Regions from separate parts of the Marinobacter halotolerans genome, predicted to be linked through region 1. Evidence: predicted binding sites of a transcription regulator. Region 1 holds the regulator's gene; each other region holds the start of a gene.
The links. The regulator FliA, encoded in region 1, starts transcription of late flagellar genes. The targets are predictions, from matches to a motif close to CTAAAGTTTNNNNNNNNNNNGCCGNTAA.
Positions count from the first base shown of each region.

Region 2: the regulator FliA is predicted to act here: its motif matches at 4,195-4,222, upstream of flgM (flagellar biosynthesis anti-sigma factor FlgM).
Region 3: the regulator FliA is predicted to act here: its motif matches at 3,916-3,943, upstream of fliD (flagellar filament capping protein FliD).

Region 1 is NZ_VMHP01000002.1:431,251-437,985, reverse strand. It holds gene FPL19_RS12330 (chemotaxis protein CheA) at 1-1,495, opposite strand, end outside; gene FPL19_RS12325 (protein phosphatase CheZ) at 1,511-2,305, opposite strand; gene cheY (chemotaxis response regulator CheY) at 2,325-2,708, opposite strand; gene FPL19_RS12315 (RNA polymerase sigma factor FliA) at 2,807-3,541, opposite strand; gene FPL19_RS12310 (MinD/ParA family protein) at 3,572-4,384, opposite strand; gene flhF (flagellar biosynthesis protein FlhF) at 4,461-5,792, opposite strand; gene flhA (flagellar biosynthesis protein FlhA) at 5,853-6,735, opposite strand, start outside.
Region 2 is NZ_VMHP01000002.1:1,060,627-1,067,361, reverse strand. It holds gene FPL19_RS15275 (CBS domain-containing protein) at 1-120, opposite strand, end outside; gene mnmC (FAD-dependent 5-carboxymethylaminomethyl-2-thiouridine(34) oxidoreductase MnmC) at 193-1,821, opposite strand; gene FPL19_RS15265 (peptidylprolyl isomerase) at 1,818-2,405, opposite strand; gene FPL19_RS15260 (pilus assembly protein PilB) at 2,554-3,303, shown strand; gene FPL19_RS15255 (flagella synthesis protein FlgN) at 3,331-3,801, opposite strand; gene flgM (flagellar biosynthesis anti-sigma factor FlgM) at 3,809-4,138, opposite strand; gene flgA (flagellar basal body P-ring formation chaperone FlgA) at 4,310-5,005, opposite strand; gene FPL19_RS15240 (chemotaxis protein CheV) at 5,156-6,088, shown strand; gene FPL19_RS15235 (CheR family methyltransferase) at 6,129-6,735, shown strand, end outside.
Region 3 is NZ_VMHP01000001.1:169,217-175,951, reverse strand. It holds gene FPL19_RS00765 (flagellin N-terminal helical domain-containing protein) at 73-1,491, opposite strand; gene FPL19_RS00760 (flagellin N-terminal helical domain-containing protein) at 1,876-3,282, shown strand; gene FPL19_RS00755 (flagellar protein FlaG) at 3,355-3,789, shown strand; gene fliD (flagellar filament capping protein FliD) at 3,996-5,984, shown strand; gene fliS (flagellar export chaperone FliS) at 6,021-6,419, shown strand; gene FPL19_RS00740 (substrate-binding periplasmic protein) at 6,426-6,735, shown strand, end outside.

The DNA.
Region 1 (6,735 bases):
GGCGATCCGCCGCGTCCTGATCGTAAATGCCTTTTTCAACCGCCTTGCGCCTTAGCACGTTGGGATCCATGCCAGCACCGTCGTCGCTGATCGACAGCAGAATGTGGTCGCCTTCCTGCTCTGCTGACAGCACCACATTGCCCTGCCTGGGTTTGCCGGCTTTCTCGCGGACATCCGGCGCTTCGATGCCGTGATCCACGGAATTGCGCACCAGGTGAACCAGAGGATCGGACAGCGCCTCCACCAGATTCTTGTCGAGATCGGTCTCCTCGCCGTGCATCTCCAGATTGATTTCTTTCTTGAGGCTACGGGCAAGGTCACGGACAACCCGCGGGAAGCGGCCGAACACTTTCTTGATCGGCTGCATACGGGTGGCCATAACCGCAGACTGCAGGTCGGTGGTGACCACATCCAGGTTGGATACAGCCTTGTGCATGTGTTCGTCTTCGCTCTCACTGCCGAGACGTTGCAAACGATTACGCACCAGAACCAGTTCGCCCACCATGTTCATGATGTCGTCCAGGCGCTTGGTGTCCACCCGTACCGAGGTTTCCGCCACCGGCGCTGCCGCGTCCTTCGCAGGCATAGCGGGGGCCGCAGTGGTCGGTTCTTTCTTCGGCTCGGATTTTGGTTCGGATTTTTGTTCAGCCCTGGATGCCGGCTTTGGCTCCGACTTCCGGGCAGGCTCGCCGGGCTTGTCTGCAGGTTTCGCCGCGGCGCCGTCCGTGGGACTGCCACCCTTGCCATGCAGATCATCAAGCAGGCGCTCGAACTCGTCGTCGCTGATCAGGTCGGGGTCGCCACTTTGCTGTGAGGATGATGACGTGCCGGAATCAGGGGCACTGGCCGCTGGCTTTTCCACCGCCGGTGGGCCGGAGAATTGACCCTTGCCGTGCAGTTCGTCCAGCAGGCTCTCGAATTCATCGTCGGAAATTTCATCCCCGTCCGAGCTGTTGCTGGCGGTTTCCTTTTTCTCGTCTTCCAGCGCGTCAAGAAGCTGCTCGAATTCGTCGTCGGTGATGTCTCCGCCGTCTTCGCTTTCGCCATCATCCTGCTCCGCGGCTGACGCAGCGTCGGAAGGCCCGGCTTTGGCTTCGTCTTCGCTGGCGGGCACGGCAAGCCGATCCAGAGCCTTGATCAGCTCTTCCGGTGCCGGGGTGGGTTCTTCCTGTTGCCGCACCTGCTCGAACATTGAATTGACGTGGTCCAGTGCTTCAAGCACCACGTCCATCAGGTCCGAATCCACTTTGCGCTTGTGGTTCCTGAGAGTGTCAAACACGTTTTCCGCTGAATGACAGCAGTTCACCAGCGCGTCAAGCTGAAGAAAGCCGGCCCCGCCTTTGACGGTATGGAAGCCGCGAAAGATGGCGTTCAGCAAATCACTGTCGTCAGGGCGGCGCTCAAGCTCTACCAGCTCTTCCGACAGTTTCTCGAGAATCTCGCCGGCTTCGACCAGGAAGTCCTGCAGAATCTCTTCATCAGCATCCAACGCCATGCGCTATCCTCTTACTCAAAAACCAAGGCTGGACAGTAGATCGTCTACGTCGTCCTGCCCAGACATTACGTCTTCCCGCTCGTCCGCTTTGATCTGCGGGCCAACGCCCTTCTCGGCCGATTCCGGCTCACGTTGATCTGGACCGGGTTCGTAAACCGTCCCGGTTATCTGGTCAACGTGGCTGGCCATTACCACCAGGCTCAGCAAGTGCTCTTCCACCTCTTTTACCAGCGCCGTTACCTTTTGAATAACCTGGCCGGTGAGGTCCTGGAAGTCCTGGGCCAGCAGTATTTCCGACAGGTTGTCATAGGTGGCGCTGGCGTCGACATTCAGGGTTACAAAAAAACTGTCGATCCGTTTGTACAGGGCCCGGAATTCCGCCGGCTTCATTTCCCGGCGGCGCAATCGCTGCCACTCATCCCGTAATTCCGCCGCCTCATCGCGCATGGCACTGGCCCTGGGCATCGCATCTTCCACCAGGTCCATGGTGCGATTCGCCGCTTTGCTGGTCATCTGCACCACGTATTCAAGCCGGTCAGACGCGTCAGTCATTTTGGACAGCGCCTCAGACTGCTCGGCATTGCGCGGGTCAATCTGGAAATTCCGTATGGCCTCGTGCAGGCTCCGGGTCAGCCGGCCCACTTCGCGGTAAAGGCTCTGATCCCTAACCTCGGTCAGATCGTTAATCACCGTCATGGCGGCGGTATAATCACCTGCGTTTACCTGTTCGAGCAGTTGTTCAGCCTGGCTTTGAAGTTTTGCCTTGGCCTCCGGCTCCAGCCCCTGACCGTCCGTCTCTTGCTTGCTCATAGAGCCATCCGACCTCTGGTTACTGGATCCGTTCGAAGATCTTCTCGATCTTTTCCTTCAGAACGGCTGCGGTGAACGGTTTTACCACGTAACCATTCACACCGGCCTGCGCCGCCGCCACGATCTGATCACGCTTGGCTTCCGCAGTTACCATCAACACGGGCAGAGTCTTCAGGTCATCATCAGCCCGGACCTCTTTAAGAAGGTCCAGCCCTGACATGCCGGGCATGTTCCAGTCCGTCACCAGAAAGTCATACTTGCCGCTTCGAAGCATCGGCAGAGCTGTGTTGCCATCATCTGCCTCATCGGTGTTACTAAAACCGAGATCTCTCAGCAGATTTTTGATGATCCGTCGCATGGTTGAGAAATCATCCACGATCAGGATTTTCATGTTTTTGTCCAATGGGACCTCCAGTTAGCAATGCCCGGAATTCATATTCGGCGGTTGGCCGACAGTCTAGCAGGCCACGGTTTATGAAAGCCGCTACTTTATGTAAAGCATTATTTCTGATGCCAGTCTGCGAGCCGCCCGCGCAAGCGTAACGCCGCCTGGCTGTGGATCTGGCTGACGCGGCTTTCGCTTACACCGAGTACCGCACCAATTTCTTTAAGGTTGAGCTCTTCCTGGTAATACAGGCTCAACACCAGTTTCTCGCGTTCAGGCAGATCATCAATCGCGCCCGCCAGGCTGGATTTGAATTTCGCCGAAGCCAGACCTTCAAGCGGGTTATCGCCCACGTTCTGTTCGTCTATCGGCAGGTCGCCGGATTCATTGAGCTCATCAAGACTAAAAAGTCGTCCGCTGTTGGCATCACTCAGCCCGGCGTAATAGTCATTAATATCAAGCCCCATCTCTTCCGCCACTTCCCAGTCCTGGGCTTCGCGACCTAGACGGTCCTCGACAACCTTGATGGCACTGGAAATACGGCGGGCATTACGGTGGACCGAACGGGGAACCCAGTCGCCTTTGCGGATCTCGTCCACCATGGCACCACGGATGCGAATGCCGGCGTAGGTCTCAAAGGTGGCGCCCTTGGTAGACGTATATCGCTGGGAGGCTTCCAGCAGACCCATCATGCCGGCCTGCATCAGATCTTCCAGTTGAACCGAGGGAGGCAGACGGGCCATCAGGTGAAGGGCAATTTTCTTGACCAGAGGTGCGTGCTCCTCAACAAGCGCTGAAGGGCCGCCGTTTCCGGTTCTCTTGTAGATTCCAAGTTCTTTCGCCAATGTCATGTATCCAGTTACTCGGTGACAGGACCAAAATCAGACTTCGACGAGCCGCTCCACAAAGAATTCCAGATGGCCTCTCGGGGAGGACGGTAGCGGCCAGTGGTCAACCTTCTCGGCAAGCGCCTTGATCGCCAGTGATGCCTTGGCCCGGGGGTAGGCATCCAGAACCGCTTTTTGCCGCTGGACGGCTTTCTTGACCGCTTCGTCATAGGGCACCATACCAACATATTGTAGCGCTACATCAAGGAACCGCTCGGTCACGCGGGTCAGTTTCTCGAACAGGTGGCGCCCTTCCTGTTCGTTGCGAACCTGATTGGCCAGAATTCGGAAACGGTTGGTGCCGTAATCGCGGTTCATCAGCTTGATGAGTGCGTAAGCATCGGTAATCGAGGTGGGTTCGTCACAGACCACCAGCAGCAGCTCCTGGGAGGCTCGAAGGAAGCTCACAACGGATTCGGAAATGCCGGCGGCGGTGTCGACAATCAACACATCAATCTGGTCACCAAGCTCACTGAAGGCATTGATCAGCCCTGCGTGTTCAAGGGTGGACAGCTGGGTCATTCGCTGGGTACCGGACGAAGCCGGCACGATCTTGATGCCGCCGGGGCCGTTGACCAGAACGTCGCGCAGATCGCACTCACCGGAAATAACGTCCTGGATATTGCGGTTGGCGGTAATACCGAGCAGGACATCAATGTTGGCAAGACCCAGGTCCGCGTCCAGCAGCACCACCCGCCGCCCCATCTGGGACAGCGCAATACCCAGGTTGACTGATACGTTGCTTTTGCCAACGCCCCCTTTGCCGCCTGTTACCGCAATTACCTGAACCGGGTGTGGTCTGCTCATACTGACTCTGGTCTCTTGCCTCTGAAAAGCGAGGTCACTGTTTTGTAATTAGAATACTGTTTGCGTATCGCTGTTCCTAAACTGCGACCGGGGCCTGCTGCTGAAGTTTCTTCAGCCTTTCCACGGCCATGCGCACCAGGGGAACCGCCTGTGCATGGTGAAGGTCTTCCGGGATTTTCTGTCCGTCAGTGTAGTACGCCACGGGCAGACCAGTCTCCATGACGAATCCCAGAGCCTCTCCCAGAGTAAGCGCCTCATCGGTTTTGGTCACCACGCAACCTGCAAGATTTGCCATCTTATAGCAATGCCAGACCGATTTCATAATCCGCGGCTGACTGGTGGCCGATGCAACCAGATGGGTCTTGATCTGGTGGTGACTGCGAGCCAGTTCATTGAGCTGTTCCTCGTAGCCTTTGTCCGAGCTGGTCAGTCCTGCGGTATCAATCAGAACCAGGTGCCGGTCCGACAGCTCGTCCAGAATATCATCCAGTGAATGGCGTTCATCAACCACCCGCACCGGTACATTAAGGATGCGGCCAAATACAAAAAGCTGTTCATGGGCCGCCACCCGGTAGCGATCAGTGGTCACCAGCGCCAGCGATTCGGGGCCATGGCGCAGCACATAGTGGGCAGCAAGCTTACCGATGGTGGTGGTCTTGCCAGAGCCAGTAGGGCCGACCAGCGCGTAAACACCCCCTTCGCTGGCCCACTCGCCGCGGGACGTTTTCAGGCCGGCCGCCAGAAGTTTCAGGCTCTGTTTCCAGCCGTCTTCCAGTCTGCCTTCACGGTGACGCCGGGCCAGACTGCCCGACAGTTCAGCCGCCAGACCAAATTCCTGAAGCCGTTCGGAAAGACGCTGCTGAACCGCGCTGATAGCGGGTTTTTCTGCGGCGGCGTCCGGCCTGCTGCCATTACGACGGGCGCTGTCACCCTGCCCCTGGCGCTGGGCACTCATCATATCCCTGAGCGAGCTAATTTCGGCGCGCATCTGGGCCAGCTCGCCTGAGTAGCGGTCATCAGCGAAGTCACTGCCGGAGTCAGCATTCGATTCGGGGTAAGCCCTGGCGAATTCATCGGTGGGTGCCGGCTTCTGCTTTTCTGCTCTGCCCTGCTCCGACTGGCCGTCGCGGACTTCGCGGATGCGATCACGGGATCGGTTCAGCTCGGCTTCCAGTTTACGGTGCTGTTCTGCCTGCAACTCGGCCAGACGTGACCCATTGGTGGCATCTTTGGCCGCATCGCCAAGGCGTTGACGCGCCATATTTTCGTCGTAGTCCAGGGCAGTGACGATTTCGACGCCGCCATCCACCCTTCGGTTGGAGAGAATCACCGCGTCTTCCCCCATCTGGTCACGGACCTGGCGAAGCGCCTCCGACATGCTCTGGGCAAAAAACCGTTTTACTTTCATGATGAACCTTCCTCCAGGGCCTCCGATGTTTCTAGCCGGCCGCTACGTGAACCGTCGTCATTACTGGCCGACGGACGCCACAATTGTTATCTGCTTGTTATCCGGCACTTCCTGATAGGACAGGACATGCAGGCGCTCGACACCGTAGCTGGCAAACCGTGCCAGAACCGGCCTGAGAGGGCCGGAAACCAGCAGGATAGCGGGCTTGCCCAGCATCTCCTGCCGCTGAACGCTTTCTCTGAGAGATCGTTGCAGCTTCTCGACCATATTGGGCTCCAACACCAGCCCGATATCATCCTGACCGCCGGATTGTTGACTCTGCTGAACGCTCTTGAGCAATAACTGTTCCAGATCCGGATCCAGGGTAATCACCGGAATCTCGCTTTCGTTGCCGCAAATGCTCTGGATGATCATCCGGCGCAGTGCCTGGCGAGCCATGGTGGTCAAAACTTTAGGGTCCTGGCTGCGGGGATGCACATTGACGATGGCTTCAGCAATCGAACGCATATCCCTTATCGGCACTTCTTCCTTCAGCAGGTTCTGAAGCACCTTCAGCAGGACGCTGATAGACACGGCGGTGGGCACCAGCTCCTCGGCCAGCTTGGGCGAGATTTTCTCCAGCTGGTCGAGCCATTTCTGCACTTCCTCGTGCCCCAGCAGCTCATGGGCGTGCTTCTGCAGAATCTGGTTGAGATGGGTGGCCACCACGGTGCTGGCATCCACAACGGTGTAACCCAGGGTCTGGGCCTGATCCTTTTTATCCGGCTCTATCCAGCTGGCATCCAGACCAAAGGCCGGGTCCTTTCCTTCGATGCCCTCTATTTTCCCGAACACCTGCCCGGGATCGATGGCCAACTCCCGGTCCGGGTGAATTTCGGCTTCGGCGATAGTCACGCCCATCAGCGTAATGCGGTAGACGTTGGGCATCAGGTCGAGGTTGTCG
Region 2 (6,735 bases), 630 kb from region 1:
CCGGGTATTGATGTCCTGGAGCTCTTCCAGTTCAGTCACATCTCCCACACGGCGCCCCCGGAATATTTCCGGCAGCCGGGTGCCTACCGGGCGCCCGGGTTCACTGACATGAATAGACATTGGATTCTGCTCCCTGTGGCAAGGCCCTTTTATTCCTTAACGGCCGACAGCCCGGTTTCCTCAGCCGCACAATCAGTTTTCTGTTTTTCCCGGCCGATGACACCGTTGTGTTTCTACCCGCCTCATCAGATTTCGGGGAAGGCAGGGGGGTTGCCCGGATAACAGGTCTGCCAGATATTCCGCCAGAAGTGGCGAGTAGGTCAGGCCTTTGCTTCCCAGGCCCGTGAATAACCACAGCCCCTCAAGGGCGCTGCCATCCCGGTTTTTCATCGGCCCCGCTATTGGCTGATAATCGTGGGTTGTGCATCGAAAGGCAACCCGGCCTGAGCTCTGGTCCGCAATGGTCGCTATATCGGCTGATTTCAAGGCCTCTGGCAGAAAGTCGGAGAGCATTCGAAGGTTTTCGCGGTTGCTCTCGGCAGTCACTGCCGGTGAGGAATCATGCAGGTCGAAGGTCGCGCCCACCAGTGCGCTGCCCTTATGGACCGGATTGAGATACCCGGGGCCGCAGACAACCAGTGCCGGTGGATTGACGTTTCCCGCCGGGACCTCGGTAATCTGTCCCCGGATCCGTTTGATGCGGTATTGGCCATCCAGCGGAATCAACCCTGGGGTATCCGCCCCTGCACAGAGCACGATCTGGTCGAAAACTAGAGACTCCCCCTCGCTTGACCTCAGCGTCCAGTTCTCGCCATTTTTTGCCAGGGTCTTTGTGTCGAAACCCGGTCGATAGGTAACGCCGGGTGTGTCCGACAGGCTCCGGCACAGTGCCGCCGGTTCAAGCCAGCCGCTGCGTGGAAACCACAGCCCGGCATGGGGGACCGGAATACCGGCAAGACGGCTTGCCTGGTCCGCGCTGACTGGCTCCAGAATCTCGTTGGGGAACTGGTTTCTGGCAAGAAATCTTGCCTGGCGGTCCGCTTCGGTAGCGCTGTAGGCCAATTGCAGCAGGCCGGTGGGATGCCATCCGTAACCCTTGAACTGTTGGTAGAATCGCTGGCTGAACAGCAGAGAGGAAAGGGCGAGCCGGGTCTGGTCGTTATAATCAACGCCGAGTTTGACGTATAGAGCGCCCTGGCGATTCCCGGAAGCTTCTGACGCTACGGAGTCGGCGCGATCGATCAGTGTCACCTGAAAGCCGCGCCCGGCAAGGTTGGCGGCCAGCAGTGTGCCGGCAATACCAGCACCAACGATGCCAATCTTCCCGGGCAGAGATTGGTTTATGCCGCCGGCAAGCGCCTGGCTGCTGTGCCTATGAATAAGCTCTTGATCCCGACCATGGCTCAAATCCTCAAAAAACCAGGCGTCGGCGCGAAAATCAAGATCCGTCAGGGCACTGGTAAGCTCACCAAAATAGAGTGTCAGTCTTACCCGACCCTCATCCAGAACAAGCCGTTGTGGGCCGGCGATGGCGGGCGGAAACTGCAGAAGCAGTTCCTCAGCCAGACGTGAGTGTCCGCGCGCGGCAGCTTTTACGTCCTCCGGCGCCGGGGGGCGATCGACAACGGTTATAAAGTGAAGACAGGCCTGGCTGCTGGCTGCTGATTCCCGCCATAGCTGCCAGGTGGCCAGAAAGCGATGACCATCGCCAAAGCCGGTTTCTGCAATCACAAAGTGCTCGCCGGCCTTCAGGGCGGAGAATCGCTCCGCCAGTCGATCCTGCCGGAGAAACGCATGGTCTGGTTGTTCAGGCAGGGTCACGGCAGTAGCGAAATGTTCGTGATGACAATGGGCTGGTCAGGAACATCCGCCATACCACCCTGTCTCCCGGTCGGTTTCGAGGCGATAGCATCGACCACACCCATGCCATCGGTCACTTTGCCAAACACGGTATAGCCAGCACCGCGAACCCCGGCATCCAGAAACCCGTTGTCAGCCAGATTAATGAAAAACTGGGAGGTGGCAGAGTCAGGATCGTTGGTTCTTGCCATCGCAACGGTCCCGCGAAGATTCTTGGCGGTGGATTTGGCTTCGTTCACTACCGGGTCACGAGTCGGCTGTCGCTCCAGATCACGGTTGAAACCGCCGCCCTGAATCATGAATCCGGGGATCACACGATGGAATATGGTGCCGTCATAGAAATCATCCGCCACATACTGTTTGAAATTGTTAACGGTTTTGGGTGCCAGGTCCGGGCGAAGCGTGACCTCGAACGAGCCCATATTCGTCTCTACCAGCACTTTTGGAAGGGGCTCTGCGGCAGTCACGTGGCCTGAGGCCAGAAGTGTCGTTACACAGAACAGGAGAGGGATCACACAACGAAACGGTTTTACCAGATTTGTCATTCTATACTCGTCCTCATGGTTGGCTGTGCGCAGGATCTTGCGATACTGCAATGGCAGTCGGGGTTTGCAAAGAATGCTACCAGAAATAGGTCAGGATGGCGTCCGCAACCAGTGGGCATCCTGGATCAACAATTGGGGGATACAAGCCGTGAAAAACCGTCCGGGCATTGAGGAAAAATCTCGATTAGGTCGATTGCTGGTTAATCGCGGCTATCTGTCGGAAACCCAACTGGACGACGGCCTCCGGTTGCAACGCGATTCCGGCAAGCGCCTGGGCGAAGTTCTGGTTGAGGCCGGATGGCTCACCGAGCGCGACCTTCACCGCGTTCTGCGCCATCAGAGCCGTTACCGCAACGCCGCAGCACTGGTTACCATGGCAGTTCTACCGTTCCAGCCAATGATCAGCTTTGCCGCCAATAGCCAGAGTGGAAGCGAGCTCAGCCCGGCGGATGCAGGGCAGATGATGGGTGAGGGCAAGTTCCAGCCTCTCAGCGAAGCAGAAATGGCCGGTGTGGCCGGTCAGGGCGGCCAGGCTGGTCTTTTTCAGCATGTCAGCGAGATCAGCGCAATGCCTGCGGATGCTCAGCAGGCCGAAAATTCCGGCGAGAAAGGGCCCGATGCCCTCAAGGCGCTCGAGTTCGCGGCCAATGTGTTCGTGCCCGTGCTGAATTTTCTGGAATCCGACCTGTCGGTTACCGGTGTTCACTACAGGGAAGGGGCGCCGAAGTTTGCCATCCGCAATGACGGTGCCCTGGAGCTGGCGATGCCAGAGCGGATCGAGCAGATTCGCATGGATAAGATACGGGTGATGGGCTCAGCCGGCGCGTCAATGGGCAACATCATCATCAGTGACGTTCAGTTTCATGCCGGCTCCAGCATGACGATCCGCACCCGCTAACCGTTTACCGGCCTTGACGGCCTCCGATCAGGCGCTCGCCAGTATACTGCTGTGCGAGACGGCCTCTTCGTGGCCTTTTGCGCCGTATAGCTTTTCCTGTCCGGTGGCACCCCGGAATATTTCCGTCAGTCTGGACAGACGCTTCTGCAGATGGGAAATGATGCGGCCGTTGGTCTGGTTGAGCGCCTGACACTGCTTGAGAGCCTCGGAAGCCTGTTCCCACATAGAAACGGCGTCATCCAGACCGGCACTTCTCAGAAAGCGTGAGGGTTCGCCCAGATCTGGCCGAAAACCCATGGCAACGAGAACCCGGATTTTTACCTTTGCACGCTCACGAATCTGATTCAGATGATGATCTTTCTGCTTGGTCACGGATGTCAGTGCTTTGACATCCGAGCTGGAGAGAAGGGTCTTTTCCTGGGCCAGAATGTCTTTCAGTGTGGCTAACTGCTGGATATCCTGGCCCAGAAGGTCTTTCAGTTCATCAATGTTCGACATGGCTCACTCACCCGAAAATGCTTTCATCCATCTCAAGCATTTTCTGGGCCAGCTTCTGCGCATCTACCTTGTAGGAACCATCTTCGAGTGCCGCTCGAATCTGTTCGATGCGCTCGTCGTCCATTTCCGGAAAGTCGGCGAGTTTCTGTTCGAGCTGCTTCAGATTCTTTGCCTGGCTGCTCAGATTAACATTCTCACCACGGGCACTATTGGAGGCCTGGGACTTGGCTTGCTCTGTTCCAGCCTGGTTGGGGGCTTGGGAGCCGGACGCCTTGTCCGCTGATGGCCGCTGAGTGTTGACCTGGCCGGGGCCAATTCCATTAAAGTCAACTGACATAATCATACCTGCTTCGCTGTCTGGCCATCGGAATGGCCCTAAAAGTTTATATCTTTTTAACGGCAGATCCCGAAAGACCTTTAGTACAATCTTTCAGAATGTAACACATTCGGGATTAACACTCTGAATAGCGGCAGAAACTTGCCGGTTCCGGCAAACCACTGCCTGAGGTTACATGTGTATTTTAACCTGCCCGGGGGCAATAATTCTTGCCCGTACGGTGCGTGCGCTGGAAAGATTCTCCACCATCACCTGCTCACCGATGCTGCCACTGCCGAGGGCCTTGCCACGGGATCTGACGGAAAAGCCTCCCGATTCCGCAGAGATAACGACATGATCTCCCCGGGAAACGGCTTCCGGAGCCTCAAGCAGGCTGGCGGTGAACACGGTTCCACTATTTACACCGCGGCGCATTTCCATGCCAATCAGTTGTTTTGCGTCCCGTATCGGGTCTCGCAGGGTTGAGTTCAGCTCAATCGACCGGGTAGTTATTGCAGCTTCGGTAATTCTTTCGCCACGGGCCAGGGGCCTGGCTGCAACCAGTCCCTCGCCGCGAATAGTCAGCGTGACCGGCAAAAACATTCTCCAGGGACGTGCGCCTTCGCAGGAAACCAGCAGGGAAGGGTGTGTTGTGTCCCAGGGGTCGCCACTGAACGATACGGCCGGTGATGTCTTGCAGGTCGCCAGGGAAAGCCGCGAATCCAATTTTCCAATACTGTGGTTAACGGTATAGCCTTCGGCGGCCTGTTCTTTAGCAAAGGCTTCAAGGAAACGCTTTGCCGACGTGTGTATCTGTTGCGCGGATGAGGTCGAAGCGCTGGCGAGCGTCGCGGTTAACAAATAGACAAAGAAAATGATGATGCGCATATGCTTCGGTTTGTCCTATGCTGTCACTAATACGGTAAAGCCCTTGGTTGGCCGCCATTTATCTGGCGCCGCTTTGCCTCTGGCAGGCCTTTAAACAGAATTTGAGCAAGATGTATGCCGCCCCCGGCACATATGCGAAGGAGAACAAGAATGGCAGGGGTTCTAGACAGTGTTAATCAGCGTACCCAACTGGTCGGTCAGAACCGGCTCGAGCTGCTGCTGTTCCGGTTAAAGGGGCAGCAGGTATACGGTATCAACGTATTCAAGGTTAAGGAGGTACTGCAGTGCCCGAAGCTGTCTTCGATACCGAATAGTCGAGCCATGGTTAAAGGGGTGGCGCATATTCGTGGCGAGACCATTCCGATCATCGATCTTGCCATGTCGATCCGCCTTCCCGGCATTTCCCAGCAGGATCTGAGCACCAGCTTTGTGATCATTACTGAATACAACCGCAAGACCCAGGGGTTCCTGGTGGCCGGCGTCGACCGGATCGTGAACATGAACTGGGAAGACATACTCCCGCCGCCCAAGGGTGCGGGAAGGGACGTTTATCTCACAGCTGTGACCCGCATTGATGAGAAGCTTGTAGAGATCATAGACGTTGAGAAGATTCTCTCGGAAGTGGCGCCCCTTGAAGCAGACGTTACCGATGAACTCCGGACCCGAAGTGAAAGCCGTGCACCCGGCCTGCTGCCAGTCCTGGTGGTCGACGATTCATCAGTTGCACGGAGACAGATTGAACGGTGCCTGACCGCTATTGGCATGGAAGTGATCACCAAGAACGATGGTAAGCAAGCGCTTGATTTTCTCAAGGAGATCACGGCGGACGGCTCCAAAGCGACAGACCATTTATCGCTGATTATCTCCGATGTCGAAATGCCGGAGATGGATGGGTACACTCTCGTCACGCGCTGCAAAAGTGATGATGCAATCAAGGGCGTGTACATCATGCTGCATACGTCCCTGAGTGGCGTGTTCAACAAGGCGATGGTGACCAAAGTCGGGGCCGATGATTTCATGGCCAAGTTCAGCCCTGATGAGCTCGCTGAGCGGGTGATGGAAATCGTCGACGGCCAGCAGTGAGCCTGACGTCAAATTCTGACTCATCCACAATCGGGTTTCGATGAAAGCTGAAATAACGCCACAGGAATACGAATCCTTTAAATCGTTTCTGCAGGAGGCATGCGGCATCCTGCTAGGCGAAAACAAACAGTATCTGGTGAAAAGCCGATTGCGCCGGATCATGGAGGAGCATGAACTGTCGACCCTGGGCGAGCTTCTGGAGCGCATCAAACGCTCGGGGCGAAGCAACCTGAGGGAAGTGGTCATCGATGCGATGACCACCAATGAGACGCTCTGGTTCCGGGATAATCACCCGTTCCGGATACTGCAGGAAAAACTGCTACCCGAGTTTGCCGACAAAAAGTCGAGCCAGTCTCTACGGATATGGTCCGCAGCAGCATCCACAGGTCAGGAACCCTATTCGGTGGCCATGATCATTGAGGAATTCCGTCGCCAGCGTCCCGGAAAGCTCCGTGACGTCAAAATTACGGCAACGGACATTTCTAAAAGCGTGCTGGAAGTGGCTCGAAGTGGTGAATACGAGATGATCGCCATCGGCCGCGGACTGTCTCCTGAGCGGCAGAAGCAGTTTTTCACCCCCTCATTGAGCGGAAGCTGGCAGATCAAGTCCAATATCAAGAGCATGGTGGAGTTTCGGGAGCTCAACC
Region 3 (6,735 bases), on a different contig from region 1:
CGGCAGTCACTGCGATCAAAAAGTAGGTCGGATTCGCCAAAGGCGTAATCCGACATCACCCTGTCTGCCTTATTAACCCTGCAGTAGCTGCAGCACCTGCTGAGGCCTGGCATTCGCCTGGGCAAGAACCGAGAGCCCGGCCTGCTGGAGCACCTGGGTGCGGGCGAGTTCAGCGGATTCTTTCGCAAAGTCTGCGTCACGGATTCGCGAGCGTGCTGCAGAGAGATTTTCTGAAGCAGTGCTCAAGTTAGCAATTGTGGTTTCAAAGCGGTTCTGGACCGCACCAAGTTCAGAGCGAAGGCTGTTTATCTTCTCAAGTGCGTAATCGACGGTAGTTATTGTATTGGCCGATTCCTCACGGGTAAGCACGTTCATATCATTAACCACTGAGTCAATTTGAGCCTGAGGACCTGCAGTCAAACCCAGCTCTGTAAAATCGGTGTTGGTTCCACCTGTACCTGCGATGGTTATCGTGTTGCCAATGTCAGTAATTAACTCAATACCCGGCTCGTATGTTGTTGTGCCGCTGCCGAGAATTGCGCCATCTCCCAAGACATTGGTGGTGGCGTCATCCTGAACATCTATAGCTCCTCCGTTGGAGTCAGTCAGAACAATATTGGAGTCCGTTGAATCGGGCGATGCGGTAATACCTGTTTGGCCAGCGCGTTCATTTATTTTCGCGATTGCTGTTGTCAGGGTGTCGGTGTCGGTTATTTCCACGCCTGTTCCATTAATGGTGATTGTCGCGGGACTATTTGCTGTTGTTGGCGCAATGAAGGCGCCAGTGTCTACAACAGTTTCGCCGGCTTTTTCGGCGGTTACTTCAGAATCAGGACTGACCAGGTTTATCTGGTTGATCACATCTTGGCCGGAGGTAGCGTTGGAAAGGTCAACTTCGATACCGTTGATCGTAAGCGAACCACCGGCTGTAAAATTGGCGATATTGCCCTGGTTGAATGTTGAACCGGACGCAACTGAGGCGCCGAGTTGCGCACCGCGCGAATCAACTCCGTCGACTAAAATCGTCTGATTGGCGTTCGCGCCCACCTGGAAGCTGAAATCAGCCAGACTTCCGTCAAGAATGTTTCGGCCGTTGAACTGTGTTGTGCTGGCTATCCGATTGATTTCGGCGATGAGCGCCGAGACTTCCTGATTCAGTGCTTTTCGGTCTGAAGCGGAATTAGTGTCGTTGGCAGACTGCACGGCCAGCTCGCGGATGCGTTGAAGGGCGTTGGTTGATTCCCCAAGCGCACCCTCCGCAACTTGCGAAAAGGAAATACCGTCATTTGCGTTTCGTACTGCCTGATTGAGGCCGTTGATTTGTGCAGTAAATCGCTCAGATATTGCCAAGCCGGCCGCGTCATCTTTGGCGGAATTGATTCGTAAGCCGGAAGACAATCGCTCGAGCGCAACGTTAGCGTCCCCTTGCGAGGCATTGAGATTCCGCTGGGCGTTCAGTGATGCAATGTTGGTGTTGATGATCTGGGGCATGTCTATTCTCCCTACTCAGAGGCGCCGAAAGCCCGGTATCCGAAATTCAATGGAAACCTTTGCCGGCAGAAATTCGTTAATTTGCCGTTTTGCAGAGAGCGAAGCGAAGGGCGTGCCAGCTTTCCAAACTATGGTTTAGGGTGTTGTTTTAAAATGAAAATGCGTTCGACGGTTTGAGTCAGTGCGGACGCGACGGGCAAATAACCGTCGTTCAGAAAGGCACCGAATTGCCGGTTTTACATTCCTTTACAAAAACGACAGATATTTTTCTAAAGGAACAGGATGTGGGGCCGTTACTTGGACTAACAGGGCGGCGCTCCCAAACAGAAAACGGGCGCCTGACCTTTTCCATGAAATAACGACATAAGTCGAAGGAGAAGCAATATGGCTCTCGGTATCAACACTAACGTTGCGTCACTGTCTGCTCAGAATCAGCTGCAGAAATCCCAGGATCTGAGCAATCAGGCGCTTGAGCGCCTGTCATCCGGTCTTCGCATAAACTCCGCCAAAGACGACGCGGCTGGCCTTGCGATTTCTACTCGTTTTCAGTCTCAGATTCGTGGTTTGGATGTTGCTCAACGCAACGCTAATGACGGTATTTCCTTGGCGCAAACTGCGGAAGGCGCCTTGGACGAAATTACGAATATCGCTCAGCGAATCCGAGATTTGTCTGTTCAATCTGCCAACGACACAAACTCAGCATCAGATCGGTCGGCGCTCAATGCTGAAGTTCAGGAGCTTATTTCAGAGGCTGACAGAATTGCCGAAACCACTCAATTTAACAACCTGAATATTTTGAATGGCGATCTCACGTCATTGAGCTTTCAGGTAGGCGCAAATGCCAATCAGACAATTTCAGTATCCGGGATTGATGTGCGTGGTACTTCGCTGGGGCAAACTACGTTAACCAGCGATGTGACAAATTTCGGTGATGCTGTTCGCCAAGAGGCTATCGCTACAACGTCTCTTACCGTAAATGGAGCAACGTTCGTTGGAGGCACGAATTTTGACTCCGTTGAAGAGCTTGCAGCGGAGATCAATAAAGCCGATTTCGCTGGCAATGCGCAAGTCACAGCAACACAAGCTGATACTACCTCAGCAGACTTGGGCGCTTACGCTGCCGCAGCTGCAGGTTCCATTACCATTAACGGCACTGCGATAGCTCTTAATGACGGAGTAACCGGGTTTGCGCTAGGTGCTGCTATAAGCGCCATAAATGATAAGTCGCTGGCGACAGGAGTAGTCGCTGTTGAAAACGAAGCTGGCACCGGAATTTTGCTTGAGGACACGAGTGGTAATTCGTTTACTGTGGCTGTTGATGACGCGGCTCGGTTCGGAAGCATTACTGATGCGGCTAACAACACGTTTGAAGCTGGTCTGGTTTTGAGCGTAGAAGGCGGGGACGAGTCATTGCTGAACGTTAGTGGCACGGCCTCTGCTGCAGGTGTGCTTGGTCTCGCAGGATCGTCGGTTGGAAGGAGTCTTGATGGTGTTGATATTAGTGATCGGCCGGGCGCCAACCAAGCTATCCAAACGATCGATGGTGTTTTGAACCAAATAAATAGTATCAGAGGCGAGCTTGGTGCAGTTCAAAACCGCTTCGAGTCAACCATTGCCAACCTGGCAACAACCTCAGAAAATCTGAGCGCCGCCAACAGCCGGATCCTGGATGCAGACTTCGCGGCCGAAACAGCCAAGCTGTCCAAGGCACAGGTTCTGCAGCAGGCAGGTATCTCGGTACTGGCCCAGGCGAATGCACGCCCACAGCAGGTTCTTTCCCTCCTGCAGTAATTGGGGAAAGCGGCTGAGCCGGAGTCTTAGTGGGCTCCGGCCCTTTGCCGCATAAGGATAGCGAGGTGAGCTATGAATGACGTTAACCTGAATGGCGCGGATTTAAAGCTGGTACGCACCAGCGATAAAGCTCCGGTTCGGGCAATTTCGTCAGCTCAGGCAGAGGGCAGGAACGCCTCAGCCCAGGTTGCTGCTTCGGACCAGAATACCGTTACATCAAAAGTTGCTGCAGCAGATCAGCTCTCGAAAGCTGAGAAGCTTGAGACTCGAAACGACGCTCAGCGCGAGCAACTGGATGAAGCCGTCTCCCAACTGAACGATTTCGTTCAGAGCGTTCAGAGGGATCTGCAGTTCGAGGTGAATGACGATCTTGGAGGAACCGTCGTAAGGGTGGTCGATCAATCGACCAAAGAATTGATTCGACAAATCCCGGATGAGGTGGCGGTAAGGTTGGCAGAGAACTTGCAGCAGAACGAACCGCTGACTTTATTTAACATCAAGGTGTAAGGCTTTGCCGCTTTTAGCCTGATGGATCAACGAAGACAGCACCGCCGCACCCGAAAGGGTCCGGCGGTGTTCTTCTTTATGGCTATACTGGTTTAACACGCGGTTACAAATCAGTTGGGCAATAGGGCAAAGTTTTGCCGCTTTCGGCCGATAAATGAAATAGAACGGATAGATAACGAATTTCGCCCCCTGAAGGAGGCATCGCAATGGCAAGTATCTCATCGCTGGGTATTGGTTCCGGAGTTCTCAACTCGGATCTTGTGGATCAATTGGTCCAGGCCGAGCGTGCGCCCACAGATAACCGGCTCACTCGAAAAACTGAGCAGACCCAGGCGCTGATTTCGGCGTATGGAAAGCTCCGTAGTGCGGTGACGGAATTGCGCTTGCCGATGCGGCAACTGAGTGCGCCGGATAACCTGAAGGCCTTCTCTGCGAATTCCTCCAATGAAGACATTGCCGTATCTGTGGACAGCACCAAGGCAAACCGTGGTACGTACAGCGTTGAAGTAACCAGCCTGGCTGGCGCGCAGGCTCTGGCATCCCGGGATGTGTTTGCTGACCGCGATGCGACCAGCGTGGGCCGTGGCGTTCTTACGCTGAACGTGGGTGATAAAACAACCAACCTGACTATTGATGGAAGCAACGACACTCTTCAGGGTCTGGCGAATGCTATTAATGACTCCGATGCCGGTGTTTCCGCGGGTGTAATCGACACCGGCAACGGGTTCCAGCTGGTTCTGTCTGCGGACGAGACGGGCACTGCCAACGCTGTCAGTATTTCAGTATCCGGTGATTCGGCGGGCACGAATACCGATAATCAGGGACTATCACGGTTTGCCTTCAATACCGGTATGGATGCGGACTCAGGTCTTCAGCAGACGATCGCCGCCACGGATGCCGTGATGAAAATCAATGGAGTGGAAGTCACTCGCTCCACCAACAGCTTCGAGAACGTGATCGATGGGCTGACTTTCGATATTGCGGCTACCGGCACCTCCACTATCAAGGTTGAGCAGGATTTGGGAGCAGTCTCCGACCGGGTTCAGGGGTTCGTCGACAAGTTTAATTCCCTGCAGTCAACCATCGATAGTCTGGCCGGTTTCAACGCGGAGGCCGGCGTAGGCGGTTTGCTGAATGGTGACAGTACCGTGCGTGGTATTCAGAACCAGCTGCGCCAGATTCTGACCCGTGTGGTTCCTGGCCTGGAAAACGCCAACGTTCGAAGCCTGGCGGACGTGGGTATTACGACCAACTTTGAAACCGGCGGGCTCGAGTTTGATCGGGTCAGGTTTGAAGAACAGCTAAAAAACAACCCGGACGACGTAACCGCATTGTTTGCGGAGCAGGGTCGCGCAACAGACAGCCAGGTTGAGTTTGTCCGCAGCGGCCTTAATACACGTCCGGGTAACTACGATATCAATATTACCCAGGCCGCTTCCCGCGGAAGTTTGCTTGCAGGTGGCTCGTTGGCAGCCGGCGTTACCATTGACGGCACCAACGACGAACTGACGTTGCGGGTTGATGGCGAAACGTCGGTGAGTCTGCAGCTAACCCAGCAAACTTACACTTCGGCACAGGATTTGGTGGACGAAATCCAGTCCCAGCTGAACAGCAATAATGCGTTGAACGCCGCTGGCACGTCCGTGCAGGTTGGGCTGGATGTGAATGGTAATCTGAGCTTCACGTCTGAGACTTATGGCAGTGAGTCGCAGGTTTCGCTGACTTCCGCTGAGAATGCCGCTACTTTTGGTCTGGGTTCGGTGACCAGTACGGCAGGTCTCGATGTGGCGGGCACGATTGGCGGCCGCACGGCAGAAGGCGATGGGCAGGTTCTGTTCCTGGGCAGCGGCAATGGCGGTGCGTCGGGCCTGCAGGTTCGCATCACTGGTGACAATACCGGCAGCCGCGGTTCGATAAGGTTCATTGAAGGTGTTGCTGAGCAGACCGTAAATCTCGTGACAAACTTCGTGGGTGCAGACGGCGCTCTTGAGTCCCGCACTGAAAGCCTGAACCGCGATCTTGAGCAGATCCAGGAAAACAGGGTTCGGCTTGAGGAACGAATTACTTCATACCGCGAGCGGCTGGTGAGTCAGTTTAGCGCAGCCGATTCGCTGATTTCCCAATTGAACAGCACCCGCGACTACGTTACCCAGCAATTGGCGGCACTGGCACCACGGAATAATCGCGACAATTAATAATTGTTGCCTGAATAGTGAACGAAGAGGTTGATTATGAATGGTTTACAGGCATACCAACGCGTCAATACCCAGACCAGCATTACCGATGCGGACCCTCACAAGCTTATCCAGCTTTTGTACAACGGAGCCATTGAGCGCATCAATATGGCCAAAGCTCGGATGCAGGCAAAGGACATTGAGGCTAAAGGCCGCTTGATTACCAAAGCGATTGAAATCATTGGTGGGCTCCGCAGTTTTCTGGACTTTGAAAAGGGCGGTGACCTTGCCCTGCGTCTTGAGTCGCTCTACGACTATATGGAACGCACACTGTTCGAAGCCAACCGTCACAATGATCTGAAGAAGCTGGACGAAGTAGCTAACCTGCTGCGCTCAATCAAAGATGGTTGGGATGGTATTCGTGAAGAGGCGGTCTCCCAGCAACAGGCTGTCTGACGCGTTTTGTTGGTAATCAAAACCCTTTCCGTTCTGCGCCGGATTCGCTATCTGGCGCTGTTTGTCTGTCTGGCCTTCGCGCCGGTTGCGGTGGCTTCCGATGAGGTTGTCACCTTTGCCATTCCCGATGTCTGGCCCTGGGCTTACGAGGATGATAAAGGCGTCCCGCGGGGCAGCCTGGTCGAGATTGTGCACCGGCTGTCGGAGTTGGCGGATGTGCCGGTCAGTTTCCGTTTGCGTCCATTGAGGCGCGCCCTGGTTGAACTCGAAGCCGGTGCCGTAAATTTCAGTCTGTTGTTTGAAAGCCCCGTCCTTG